DNA from 2 places in the Bacillus sp. FDAARGOS_235 genome. Region 2 is predicted to be linked to the other one. Evidence: predicted binding sites of a transcription regulator. Region 2 holds the regulator's gene; the other holds the start of a gene.
What was found. The regulator LexA, encoded in region 2, represses DNA repair genes until DNA is damaged. The targets are predictions, from matches to a motif close to CGAACATATGTTCG.
Positions count from the first base shown of each region.

Region 1: the regulator LexA is predicted to act here: its motif matches at 2,619-2,632, upstream of recN (DNA repair protein RecN).

Region 1 is NZ_CP020437.2:4,128,915-4,136,384, forward strand. It holds gene dxs (1-deoxy-D-xylulose-5-phosphate synthase) at 1-1,046, shown strand, start outside; gene A6J74_RS23610 (TlyA family RNA methyltransferase) at 1,050-1,892, shown strand; gene argR (arginine repressor ArgR) at 2,035-2,484, shown strand; gene recN (DNA repair protein RecN) at 2,746-4,485, shown strand; gene spoIVB (SpoIVB peptidase) at 4,604-5,902, shown strand; gene spo0A (sporulation transcription factor Spo0A) at 6,191-6,985, shown strand; partial or broken gene A6J74_RS30745 (hypothetical protein) at 7,232-7,457, shown strand.
Region 2 is NZ_CP020437.2:4,696,874-4,704,343, forward strand. It holds gene A6J74_RS26600 (ABC transporter ATP-binding protein) at 1-932, shown strand, start outside; gene A6J74_RS26605 (PadR family transcriptional regulator) at 1,160-1,483, shown strand; gene A6J74_RS26610 (DUF1700 domain-containing protein) at 1,476-2,018, shown strand; gene A6J74_RS26615 (DUF4097 family beta strand repeat-containing protein) at 2,019-2,822, shown strand; gene lexA (transcriptional repressor LexA) at 2,937-3,557, opposite strand; gene A6J74_RS26625 (YneB family resolvase-like protein) at 3,699-4,355, shown strand; gene A6J74_RS26630 (DUF896 domain-containing protein) at 4,401-4,640, shown strand; gene A6J74_RS26635 (bifunctional metallophosphatase/5'-nucleotidase) at 4,671-6,254, opposite strand; gene A6J74_RS26640 (phosphate/phosphite/phosphonate ABC transporter substrate-binding protein) at 6,440-7,378, shown strand.

The DNA of each region.
Region 1 (7,470 bases), 570 kb from region 2:
GTTATAAACCAGCTGAGAGTGACGTAATTGGAACTTGGCATGGAACAGGCCCGTATAAAATTGAGTCAGGTGACTTCGTTAAACCGAAGGAAGTTGCACCAGCATGGAGTGCTGTTGTTAGTGAAACAGTACTTAAGTTGGCGAGAGAAGATGAGCGTATTGTTGCAATTACGCCTGCAATGCCTGTTGGATCGAAACTTGAGAAATTCCAAAAGGAATTCCCGAATCGTATGATCGATGTAGGTATTGCAGAACAGCATGCTACAACAATGGCAGCAGGTATGGCAACGCAAGGGATGAAACCATTCTTAGCAATTTATTCAACGTTTTTACAAAGAGCATATGACCAAGTTGTTCATGATATATGTCGTCAAAATTTAAATGTTTTCATCGGAATAGATCGCTCTGGATTAGTAGGAGCAGACGGTGAAACACATCAAGGTGTATTTGATATCTCGTTTTTACGTCATTTACCGAATATGGTAATAATGATGCCAAAAGATGAAAATGAAGGGCAACATTTAGTGTATACGGCGATGCAATATGAAGATGGACCAATCGCTTTACGTTATGCACGTGGTAATGGTCTTGGCGTTCATATGGACGAAGAATTAAAGGCAATTCCAATCGGCACATGGGAAACGTTAAAAGAAGGTACGCAGGCAGCTATTTTAACATTTGGTACGACAATTCCAATGGCAATGGAAGCAGCAGAGCGTCTTGAAAAGGCTGGAGTTTCAGTGAAAGTAGTGAACGCTCGCTTTATTAAACCAATGGATGAAGCGTATTTACATGATCTCTTAGGAAAAAATATACCGATTTTAACGATTGAAGAAGCTTGTTTAATCGGTGGTTTTGGAACTGGAGTAGTTGAATTTGCATCTGAGAACGGATACCATAGTGCATTAATTGAAAGAATGGGTATTCCAGATCGTTTCATAGAGCACGGTAGTGTAACAAAATTATTAGAAGAAATTGGTTTAACGACAGATGCTGTTGTAGACCGTATTCATACAATGATTCCATCAAAACAAAAAAGGGCGTAACAAATGAGTGCAAAAAAAGAAAGAGTAGATGTACTATTAGTAGAGCGAGGGCTTATAGAAACACGTGAGAAAGCGAAACGTGCTATTATGGCTGGACTCGTATATGCGAATGAGATGAGACTCGATAAGCCAGGAGAGAAGATCCCACAAGATACAGAGATTACGGTAAAGGGACAAGTTATGCCGTATGTAAGCCGTGGTGGTTATAAACTTGAAAAGGCACTGGAGACATTTCATCTAGATTTACAAGATAAAGTTATGATAGATATTGGTTCATCAACTGGTGGCTTTACAGATTGTGCGCTTCAAAATGGAGCGAAACTATCTTATGCATTAGATGTAGGATATAATCAATTGGCGTGGAAATTGCGTCAAGATGAGCGTGTTGTCGTAATGGAACGTACAAATTTCCGTTACGTGACACCAGCAGACTTAGAGCGTGGTTTACCACAATTTGCTAGTATAGATGTTTCATTTATATCATTAAAACTAATACTGCCAGTTTTAAAAACAATGCTTATGCTTAACGGTGATGTAGCAGCGTTAATTAAACCGCAGTTTGAAGCTGGAAGAGAGCAAGTTGGGAAAAAAGGCATTGTTCGTGATAGAAAAGTGCATGAAGCTGTCGTAGAAATGATTGTCGATTTTGCTTTAAAAGAAGGCTATGATGTAGAAGGTTTAACATTCTCACCGATTACGGGTGGAGACGGTAATATTGAATTCTTAATTCATTTAAAATGGCATGGTGAACGTGATGAGAGTGGCAAAAATCATTCTCCAATTTCTATTGAGCAAGTTGTTACAGAAGCGCATGACGTTCTAAAACAAAAAGGAAAAGGGGAATAACATATGTTGTTCCTCTTTTTGCTGTAATTGTATAATGATTGTAAAAACAATTGTGTACAAGTAACGAATTATAAGTTAACATAAATAAGTGAAGTATACCAATGTTTAAACTATGGTAAGAGATAGTGTGAGGTGCAAATGTATGAATAAAGGTCAGCGCCATATTAAAATCAGGGAAATTATTGCGAACAAAGAAATCGAAACACAAGATGAATTAGTTGATATTTTACGTAATGAGGGATTTAATGTAACGCAAGCAACAGTATCGCGCGATATTAAAGAACTGCACTTAGTGAAGGTGCCATTACATGATGGTCGCTATAAATATAGCTTGCCAGCAGATCAACGGTTTAACCCGTTACAAAAATTAAAACGAAATCTAGTGGATTCATTTGTAAAATTAGACACGGCAGGACATATGCTTGTGCTAAAAACATTGCCTGGTAACGCTCATTCACTTGGAGCACTTATTGATCATTTAGAGTGGGATGAGATCATCGGAACCATCTGTGGTGATGATACTTGCTTAATTATTTGCCGTACACCTGAGGATACAGGTGTTGTCTCTGATCGTTTCTTAAATATGTTGTAACAAAAAAATCTTGTTTGCTTTCCTCTGTAAAGTGGAAAGTGAACAGGATTTTTTTAGCGGTTAAAAATGTGAATTTTTAATTGTAATATAATATTTTGTTTGAATAAAATTAGAAAATAGGTGGATTGACCCGTAAAACGAATGTTTGGTACAATGGAGCGGGTTAGAAGAGTACATACAAACATATAGTATGACTATTTGAATAAAGAACTGAGAAAAGCCCTTAGTAGGGGATTAGTTTATAACGAGGTGAATGGGGCATTGTTATCGGAATTATCGATTAGAAACTTTGCTATTATTGAGGCATTAAATATTTCTTTTCAAAAAGGTTTAACAGTTTTAAGTGGTGAAACAGGAGCTGGAAAATCGATTATTATTGATGCGATTAGTTTACTTGTAGGTGGCCGTGGTTCAGCGGAATTTGTTCGATACGGAACAGAAAAAGCTGAGATAGAAGGGTTATTTTATGTGGAAGACGACAAGCATCCATGTATTGAAAAGGCAGAAGAGTTAGATATAGAAATAGAAGACGGCATGATTATTTTGAAGCGTGATATTGCTGCAAACGGAAAAAGTGTATGTCGTGTAAATGGGAAACTTGTCACCCTTAGTATATTAAAAGAGATTGGCAAAACGCTTGTTGATATTCATGGACAGCACGAAACGCAAGACTTAATGAATGAAGAGCGACATCTGTTTATGCTCGATCATTTTGATGGGGAGCGTATTGTTAAACAGTTGGATATATATCAAACTGTTTACGCTGACTATGAGAAATTAAAAAAACAATTGAAATCGTTAAGTGAAAATGAACAACAAATGGCACATCGCTTAGATTTAATTCAATTTCAGCATGAAGAAATCCGTAAGGCTGATTTAAAGAAGGATGAAGAAAATGAATTAACTGAGGAACGATTGCAAATTTCTAATTTTGAAAAGATTTATAAAGCGTTAGGTGATGCATATCGTTCGTTAAGTGCTGACGGACAAGGATTAGATAATGTAAGAAGTGCAATGGGACAAATGGAGAGTATTACACATTTAGATGAAGTATATCAAGAAAATCATGATTCAATTGCAAATAGCTATTACTTATTAGAAGAAGTTGCGTATCAACTTAGAGAAAATCTCGATATGATGGAATATGATCCGAATCGTCTAGATGAAATTGAAACACGTTTAAATGAAATTCGTATGCTAAAGAGAAAATATGGAAATAATGTAGAAGAGATTTTAGCGTATGCTGATAAAATTGAGCAAGAAATTTTTACGATTGAAAATAAAGACGTTCATATTGAAACGACGAAGAAGCAGTTAAAGGAATTAGAAAGTGTTATTCTGAAAGAAGCAACGTTGTTAAGTAATATGCGTCATGAACTTGCAGAGCATCTTACAAATGCTATTCATCAAGAATTAAAAGAACTATATATGGAAAAAACGAAATTTGAAGTGAGAATCATGAAGAGAGAAGGAAATGCAGAAGAACCTCTTGTGGAAGGCGCACCGGTGCGCCTTACGGCGGACGGCTATGATCACGTGGAGTTTTATATTTCAACGAATCCCGGTGAACCGTTAAAACCACTTTCAAAGGTCGCTTCAGGTGGAGAGTTATCTCGTATTATTTTAGCTTTAAAAAGTATTTTTTCTAAACATCAAGGTATTGCATCTGTTATTTTTGATGAAGTGGATACTGGTGTGAGTGGTCGAGTTGCACAGGCTATTGCGGAAAAAATTTATCGTGTATCAGTAAACTCACAAGTGCTTTGTATTACGCACTTACCTCAAGTAGCTTCAATGGCGGATTCGCATTTATTTATTCGAAAACAGGTAGCGAATGATCGGACAATTACATCAGTTACCGTTTTAACTATGGAGGATAAAGTAACAGAAATAGCTCGAATGATTTCTGGTGTGGAAATTACAGATTTAACGACAGAACATGCGAAAGAGTTACTTACGCAAGCGCATCATTTTAAACAGACAGCAGAGGCTATCCAGTAATGGATAGCTTTTTTTCTCAAATGAAGATTTCTTAATTCTTCCGGTTATAAATAAAGCACTGCAAGGAGAGATTAAAAAGTGAAGCCAAGAGGCTGAATGTGGGGTAGGAGCGAGGAGAGTGAACAAATTGAAATTAGAAAGATTTCGAAAAATAATAGGTCTTTGTCTCCTTGTTTCTTTAGTTTTTATTGGATGTTTTAAGCCGCTTCGGACGTTTATTTCATCCCCGAAGCAACTTGTTGTTTTTGAAGGACAACAATCAGAAATAGCTTCATTACCAGTTTTTAAAGCTTCATCTACAAATAGCCATGTATTTACAGTGAGTTCGAATGAACAAAAACAAGGACTTATGGTAAATTCTCATCAAAATGGTGAAGCGGACATGGTGTTCCAAATCGCTGGTTTTCCAGTAAAAAAAGTAAATGTGAAAGTATTAAAAGATTTTAAAGTTATTCCAGGTGGACAATCAATTGGTGTGAAATTAAACACAAAAGGTGTACTTGTTGTAGGCCATCATTTAATTCAAACTGAAAAAGGTAAAATATCTCCTGGTGAAACAGCTGGTGTGCAAATTGGAGATATGATTACTGAAATTAATGGTAAAACAATTGAAAGAATGAGTGATGTCGCACCATTTATTCATAGTAGTGGTGAAACAGGTGAACCACTTAACCTTGTTTTGTTAAGAGATGGAAAATACATTCGCACGAAATTAACACCACAAAAAGACAGTGGGGAATCGTCTTATCGTATTGGCTTATATATACGTGATTCGGCAGCTGGAATCGGAACAATGACATTTGTTCATCCAGATTCTATGAAATACGGAGCACTGGGTCATGTCATTTCTGATAATGATACGAAAAAGCCGATTCAAGTTGAAGATGGACAAATTATGCGTTCGACAGTTACATCGATTGAAAGAGGTAGTCATGGGAATCCAGGAGAGAAGTTAGCAAGGTTCTCACCAGATCGTGAAGTGATTGGCAATATTACAATAAATAGTCCGTATGGTATTTTTGGAAAATTAAATACAAATATGACAAACGGCGTAATGGATAAAGCAATGCCTATCGCATTATCTCATCAAGTAAAAGAAGGACCGGCAAAAATATTAACAGTTATTGATCAAGATAAAGTAGAAGCATTTGATATTGAAGTTGTTAGTACGGTACCGCAAAAATTTCCAGCTACAAAAGGTATGGTAATAAAAGTAACAGATAAGCGTTTATTAGCAAAAACAGGTGGTATCGTACAAGGGATGAGTGGAAGTCCAATTGTACAAAACGGGAAAGTAATCGGAGCCGTTACACATGTATTTGTCAATGATCCAACATCAGGGTACGGTGTTCATATTGAATGGATGTTACATGAGGCTGGAATTAATATTTATGATCAAGAAAAAAAAGCGAGCTAATTTATTCATTAGCTCGCTTTTCTATTGAAAAATTCGTTGAAATTTTGTAAAAGCTCCGCAAGAGATGTTTTTTGTTGTAAAATATAAGCAAAGGGTTGAACGTTTCGTTGTATTTCTATGATGGAATGTGTTGCGAAAGGGAATAAATGAACGATAAACATATTTTTTTGTGATTTTATCGGAAAGTAACAAACTTTAAAAGGGAATTTTCACACAATTGTCGAACAATTCATGTAGCCTAGAAGGATACACATGTCGGAGAATCGATTCGGTAAGGGAGGAAAAGCTGTGGAGAAAATTAAAGTATGTCTTGTGGATGATAATAAAGAATTAGTATCAATGCTAGAGAGTTATGTAGCTGCTCAAGATGATATGGAAGTAATCGGTACTGCTTATAATGGTCAAGAGTGTTTAAACTTATTAACAGATAAGCAGCCTGATGTACTCGTTTTAGACATTATTATGCCACATTTAGATGGTTTAGCTGTACTAGAGAAAATGCGACATATTGAAAGGTTAAGACAGCCTAGCGTAATTATGTTAACAGCATTTGGACAAGAAGATGTGACGAAAAAAGCAGTTGACCTAGGTGCTTCATATTTCATATTAAAACCATTTGATATGGAGAATTTAACTAGTCATATTCGTCAAGTGAGTGGCAAGGCAAATGCTACTATTAAACGTCCATTACCATCTTTCCGATCAGCAACAACAATAGATGGAAAACCGAAAAACTTAGATGCAAGTATTACGAGTATTATTCATGAAATTGGTGTACCTGCTCATATTAAAGGATACATGTACTTACGAGAAGCGATTTCTATGGTGTACAATGATATCGAATTACTAGGGTCTATTACGAAAGTATTATATCCAGATATTGCAAAGAAATATAATACAACAGCGAGCCGTGTCGAGCGTGCAATCCGTCACGCGATTGAAGTAGCGTGGAGCCGTGGAAATATTGATTCTATTTCGTCCTTATTTGGTTATACAGTATCCATGTCAAAAGCAAAACCTACGAATTCTGAGTTTATCGCAATGGTTGCGGATAAGTTGAGACTTGAACATAAGGCTAGCTGAGAGTATAAATAGCAAAGCTGACGATGAAATCTAGAAACAATACTAATTTTAAAAAAATAAAAGTTTCATTCAAAGGCAAATGAATTTTATGATTCATTTGCCTTTTTATTTTGTAGAGAAGTAAAATTTTTTTGTAAATTAAAGGCTCATTCAACTCCCTAGGATATAAAGTCTATATTTAGAAGGATTACTTATAAGGGCACGGTCTTTTATATAATATTTTGCGAGAGGTTTTAATAAATACAGATGGGGGGACGAGAGCGGAAAAATAAAATATTAACTTGGCTAGGGATAGTAGTGGTTATAGGGGCTTGTGGTGGTGGCGACCTTTTGGATATTAAAACTTGCAGATTATCCAGTAGATAAACAAGCAAGTGCTGAAATAGATAAAAAGGAGAATCGCTGGTAGTAGGTAGAGGGGGATCTATATGTTACTGGAAATTCTACTGAAAGCGAAGCAACTACAGCGATGCAAAACAAGTGTA
Region 2 (7,470 bases):
AGTTACTATTAATCATTCTCATTTTTTCAAGATTATGGCCAAGGTTCATGACGATTCAGTCAAATTTAGAACAACTGGCTGCAAGCATTCCTGCCTTTAAGTCATTATGGGAATTGCAACAGGAGTGTAATGAAGCGGTTGAAATGCAGGATATATACATGCAAAAACATATAAAGCCGATTTGTATAAAACAAGGTATTGAGTGTAAGGATGTTTCTTTTCGTTATAATAAGCAAGAAGCTTTATATGCACTTCAAAACATTAATGTACAAATTCCAATAAATAGTATGACGGCAATTGTAGGACATTCTGGTGCTGGGAAAAGTACATTAATTGATGTGTTAATGGGGTTAATCCAACCAGAAAAAGGTCAAGTGTTAATAGATGGTACCCCTCTTACAACTGATAATTTATTATCATTAAGACAGGCTATTAGCTATGTACCACAAGATCCGTTCTTATTTAATGCTAGTATAAGAGAGAATTTAATGATGATTGACTCGAATGTAAATGAAGAACAAATTTGGGCTGCATTAGAATTTGCGGCAGCAACTGAATTTGTACGAATGCTTCCAAATGGACTTGATACACTGATTGGAGATCGTGGGGTGAGGCTTTCAGGTGGTGAACGTCAGCGACTTGTATTGGCTCGAGCTATTTTAAGAAAACCGTCGATTTTAGTATTAGATGAGGCTACGAGTGCGTTAGATACTGAAAATGAAGTGAAAATCCAATCAGCAATAGAAAGATTGAAAGGAACAATGACTATTGTTGTTATTGCACATCGCTTATCTACTATACGCAATGCAGATCAAGTTATTGTTTTAGGAAAAGGTGAAATTGTTCAAAAAGGTGAATTTAATCAACTAGCTAAAGAAAGAAAAGGTGTATTTCGAAATTTACTAGGGTCACAAATGGAAGTTGGTTCTTAGAGGAGAAAAATTGAATGAAGCTTTGTATGAATGCAGTTCGAATCGAATAAAATCTCGAATAATGGTGAACTACAACAGAATCTTATTCGGGATTTTATTTGCGCGTTTTTAAAGTCAGTGAATACATATAAACAAGTACCTTGCAATAAATAGTACCAAGTGGTATATTATGGATATATCTAGTACCGTGTATTGAACAGTACTAAACTAAGAAAGGAGGATTACATTTGAACGTTCAGTTTAAAAAAGGTGTGTTAGAGCTATGTGTTTTGGCACTTGTGAAACGTAAAGATAGTTACGGTTATGAACTTGTACAGCAAATTTCAAATAAATTTTTAATATCGGAAGGTTCAGTATATCCATTATTACGTCGTTTAACGAAAGAGGGATATTTTCAAACGTATTTAAAAGAGTCCACGGAAGGACCGCCTCGTAAATATTATCAGCTAACAGAGCAAGGAGAGACGCAACTTCATTTGTTAGTAACAGAGTGGAGTGATTTTGCGAAAGGGGTACAAGAAATTATTGAAGGGGTGAATTGGGATGAATAAAGAACAATTCCTTAGAGAATTATCGAATCAGCTTAGAAAGTTACCGGAAGAAGAGAGGAAAGATATTTTATTTGATTATGAAGAGCACTTTCAGTTTGGGATAGAAGAAGGGAAAACTGAATTAGAAATAATAAAAGGACTTGGTTCTCCTAAAGTAATTGCAAAAGAATTACTTGCGATGTATCGTTTCGATGAAATGAAAAAAGATCCATCGACTTCAAATGTTACAAGAGCTGTCATGGCGGCGATTGGACTTAGTTTATTTAATTTTATTATCGTGTTAGGCCCTTTAGTTGCAATTATCGGTTTTATATTTTCTTTTTGGGTCGGTGGGATTGCTAGTGTAGTGACACCATTTTTCGTTATCGTAAAAGTATTTATGGGCACTTTTATATGGTTGGATCTTTTCGTTAGTATAACATTTGTTGGAGTAGGTTTGTTGTTATGTATGATAGCGTATTATAGTACGAAGTGGTTTAAAAGATTGTGCGTACGTTATGTGATATGGAACTTCAAAATGATAAAAGGGGAGTAGATGATGAAAAAAATATTGTTAGTAGCTATCGCTTGTATCATTATTGGAGTAATAGGGATTTCACAAACATATGAAAAAGCAGTACAAACTGCAGAAAAAGGCGATAAAGAAGACGTAATTAAAAACGAAACGTTAAAAAATATAGAAGTTAAGTTAGGGGCTGGGGATATTGTCGTCCAAAAATCTCCGGATGCCTCTTTTTATGTAAAGCAAACAGGAGATGTAAGTAAACAAGAAATTCGTATTACTGAAGATGGTGACACATTAAAAGTTATTGGGGAAAGAAAAAAAGATGTTTCGTTTGATTTTTCCTTTTACAATTTCGGATTTCAAACGTCTACATTGACTATATTTGTACCAGAACGTTCTTACCAAGAGATCAAAGTAAATTCAGCAGCTGGACAAATAGAAATAAGTGATGTGAAAAGTGACCGCGTAAATGTTGGAACGCTGGCAGGAGAAGTGGATTTGAAGTATGTAACAGCTAAGAACGTAGAGGGATCTACAAAAGCTGGTGAGGTGAACTTTAAAAAGGTTATGGGGAAAGTAACAGCAAAAACGACTAGTGGGGATGTATATATTATGGATCATGATCCTAAGTATGATGTAGAGGCAAGCTCAACTGCTGGAGATGTAACTATTACTTTATCGGAAAAACCAAAAGATGCAGTAATAACTGGGCAAACTCCTGGTGGAGATGTGACAATTTTTAATGAGGAAAATAAAAACGTAACAATTGGTAATGGGAGTAAAAAGATTAGCGGCAAAACGGCTGCTGGAGATGTTACTATAGAAACACGTTAATAATAGATGAGAAGATAGATTCATTCGAGTTTTTTGGAATGAATTAAAATCTACCAATATATAAAAGAAGATAATTCCCTATATAAATAAGGGAATTATCTTCTTTTATTATTTTTAATGTAAATCACGATATACGCCAATTACTTTTCCAATAACTGACACTTGTTTTAAAATGATAGGTTCTAATGAAGAGTTTTCCGGCTGTAGACGGAAGTGGTCTTTTTCTTTATAGAAACGTTTAACAGTTGCTTCGTTATCCTCTGTTAAGGCAACGACAATTTCACCGTTGTATGCAGATTGTTGTTGGCGGACAACAACTAAATCTCCATCAAAGATACCAGCTTCAATCATGCTATCTCCAGAAATACGTAACATAAATACTTGATCTGATCCAGAAACGATACTAGCTGGAAGTGGGAAGTGCTCTTCTACACTTTCGACTGCTGTAATCGGTAAACCGGCAGTAACTTTTCCGACGATTGGAACTTGAATAACAGATTGTGTTTCTGTATCCATTCGGTCATCGCCTAAAATTTCGATTGCTCGTGGTTTTGTTGGATCGCGTCGGATATAGCCCTTTTCTTCTAGTCGTGATAAATGTCCGTGCACTGTAGAACTAGAAGCGAGACCGACTGCTTGACCGATTTCACGTACGGAAGGTGGATATCCTTTTTCTTGTACTTTTAGCTTAATAAAGTCGAGAATGTCTTGCTGGCGTTTCGTTAACTTTTCCATGTTTTCTAACACCTCGTTTTCTTTCGTTTTTCTTATTAATAAGTATAACATGCGAAAAAACATTCTACAAACATAAGTTCGAACAAAAGGGAGATTTATGATACACTAGAGAGAAAATATAGCGAGAAAGAAGGGTTCAAAATGAATGCAATTGTTTATGCACGTGTGAGTACAACAAAAGAAGCACAAGAAACATCGTTATTGCGTCAAAAGGATGAATTATTGCATTTAGCTGAGCGCTATGAAATGAATGTGACAAAAGTGATTGAGGAACAGGCTAGTGGCTATACAATTGAACGTGATGGCATATTAGAAGTATTAGATACAATTCGAGATGAACAAGTTGATGCACTTCTAATACAAGATGAAACACGTCTTGGTAGAGGGAATGCGAAGATTGCGTTAATGCATTGTTTACATAAAGAGGGAATAAAAGTATATACACATACGCATAATGGTGAATTACAATTGTCGGATTCTGATTCGATGGTATTAGATATAATTAGTATTGTTGAAGAATATCAAAGAAAGATTCATAACTTGAAAATTAAACGTGGTATGCAACGCGCGGTAGAAAAAGGCTATCGGCCAGAAAATAATTTGAAAAATCGTCATTTAAGCGTAGGGCGAGAGAAAAAAGAAGTGCCAATTGAGGAAATTGTACGTTTGCGCAAGAGTGAACTCACTTTCGAAGAAATTGCGGCAACGCTTCGTGGATTTGGTCATAATGTTTCAAAAGCGACTGTACATCGTAGATACGTAGAGTATACAAAGCAATTGCTTGATAAAGAAGAGTAACTATTGTATGATAATAATCAGTTTTGATTAGAAGGGGGATTCGAGATGCTTAATCACGAACTCGTTGAACGCATTAACTTCTTAGCGAAAAAAGCAAAAGCTGAAGGTTTAACTGAAGAAGAACAACGTGAGCGTCAATCGCTACGAGAACAATATTTAAAAGGATTTCGTCAAAATATGTTAAACGAACTTAAAGGAATTAAAGTCGTTAACGAAGAAGGTACAGATGTTACACCAGCGAAATTAAAAGCTTTAAAAAAGCAAGATAATGCAAAATTAAATTAAAAGATGGGCGAAGCCCATCTTTTTTATTTGTTATTTAATAACTTTCCAGTTGTTATTTCTCGTTGCTTCTATTCTTTTATGCTTCAATATATAGTTAGCAATAAGTTCAGACATATCTGTTGGAATATCTTTTATTACTGGTTTATTTTGAAACATGAAGAAGTTCCCTCCGCCGTTTGCTCGATAATTATTCATAACAACGTCATATTCTTCATTTATATCGAGTGTAGCGCCTTTATACTGTAAAGACTCTACTCTTTCACCAATTGGTTTTGAAATGTTTAATACATACGAAATCCCTTCCCACATATCGTAATTATAATGCGCAGGTTTTGGTTCTATGAATGCAGGATTAACAATTATATCTCCAACTTTATTTAATGTGAAATAAGAAGCAGAAAGTTCGAGAGCATCTTTTATATCGGCTCCAGTCACTCGAATAACTTTTAATGTGTTTGGGTAAATATAATTGGAAACGATATCCCGCATTGTGACATGTTTCGGGAATCCTGGAGATGTATTATGAAACAAACTTGTACAAGAAATAGAAACGTTAGCTATATCCATCTGGATTTTATTTATGAATTCAATAAAAGGATGGTCTTGCAAACGAGTTTGCATAGCATCTGAAATTCGCATGTCTCCATGAATGATGCCAATAGGCTGATCAAGCCATTTTTGTGTTTTCTCTTCATAATCGGCGACCAAGGAAAGAACATCTTTGTCGGCCTCGATTCCTTGCACAGGCAATAATTGTGCGTAACTATTTTTCTTTACCCATTTTTGTTCTGTTTTTTCGAATATTACTTTTACCTTTCCAACGGAGTGTCCATTGCATCCGGTCTGTAAAATTGTTACACCATTATCTAAAGTTTGAGCAATTTCTCGGTGTTGGTGGCCTGTTAGTAAAATATCTATACCATCAATTTCATCATACATTGCGTATCCTTGGTTTTCACCTGTTAAAACTTCAGTCGGTACTCCTGTTTGAAAATCGCGTTCAAATCCCCCGTGATAGGCTACGACTAGTAAATCGGGCTGCTCATGTTTACGGATGTAAGGAACCCACTTTTTTATTGTTTCTAATGCATCTTCAAATAGTAAATCTTTAATATGATGGGCCTGTTCCCAATTCGGGATGTAATGTGTTGTTGCCCCTAAAATAGCAATTTTTATATTTGATTCAATATGTTTTATTATATAGGGTTTCCCGAAATAAGGTTCTTTTATGTTTTTATCTAAAATGTTTGCTGATAAGTACGGGAAGTTTGCAGTTTCTACAGCATGATTTAATATATCCATTCCATAATTAAATTCATGATTGCCGATAATTGCAGCATCATAATTTAAATAGTTGGCCAATAAGGACATTGGATTTTTCTTATCTTTTTCGTATGTAGCGTAATGATAAGTTAAAGGTGTTCCTTGTATGAAATCACCGTTATCAACTAAAAGAACGTTTGTATTTTTGGAACGTTCTTTTTTTATAAGAGTAGAAATTTTAGCTAAACCAATTTCTGCTTTGGAGTTATCTTGGTAGTGAATTGGATACACAGTACCATGTACATCGCTTGTTAATAAAATATTTAAAGTTACAATTTGATTTTGATTCAATACCATTCACCTTTTCTATTGTTATCTTTCAATTAATCATATCAAATATATGAAAAGAATTTTAATCAGAATGTATAGAATGTGTAAAGATTCTGTAAATAAGTAATTGTTTGTAAAAATATGTGATATATTTCTTCATGTTTACGGAAGGTTATTTTATAACAACGAAAAATGGAGGCATTCACATGTTGAAAAAAGTTTTTGCAATGAGCACAACAGTTGTACTAGCAGCGGGGTTATTAAGTGGCTGTGGAACGAAGGAATCAAGTGCAAGTAAAAATGAGGATACGAAAAAAGGTTATGTACCGAAGACGTTAAATGTTCAATTTGTTCCTTCTCAAAATGCAGATACGTTAGAGGCAAAAGCAAAACCATTGGAAAATCTATTAAGTGATAAATTAAACATTCCGGTAAAAGTTAGTATTTCAACGAATTACAATACAATTGTAGAAGCTATGGCATCAAAACAAGTAGATGTAGGATTTTTACCTCCAACAGCGTATGTGTTAGCGCATGAGAAAAAGGCTGCAAACGTAATATTACAGGCGCAACGTTTTGGGGTAGATGATGAAACTGGAGCTCCCACAAAGGACTTAGTAGATTTTTATAAATCAGAGTTTGTTGTTAAGAAAGATTCTAATATTAACAGTGTAAAAGAATTAAAGGGTAAAAAAATTGGTTATCAAGATGTAACATCATCAGCAGGGTATGTATGGCCTGCAGCTGTATTGTTAAAAGAGGGAGTCGATCCGCTAAAGGATGTGAAACCTGTTACATTAAAAGGTCATGATCAGTCACTTATTGCTCTTTTAAATGGTGATGTTGATGCAGCTGTTGTATTCCAAGATGCTCGTAATATTGTAAAAAAAGATTATCCGAATATATTCGATCAAACGAAAATAGTAAAATTTACGGAGAAAATTCCAAACGATACGATTTCTGTACGTTCTGATTTAGATGCGGAGTGGAGCAAGAAATTACAAGATGCTTTCATTGAAATAGGAAAGAATGAAGAAGGGCACAAAATCATTAAAGAGGTATACTCACACGAAGGATATGTGAAATCTGATGATAGTAAATTTGATATCGTTCGTGACTATGGAAAGAAAGTGAAAACACAATAATACATATGGAAATGGCGACTAACTGGAAAGTGTGTGATTTCAGTTAGTTTGCCGTTTTTCAGTTATTGATAATACATAGAAGGTAGGTAAGA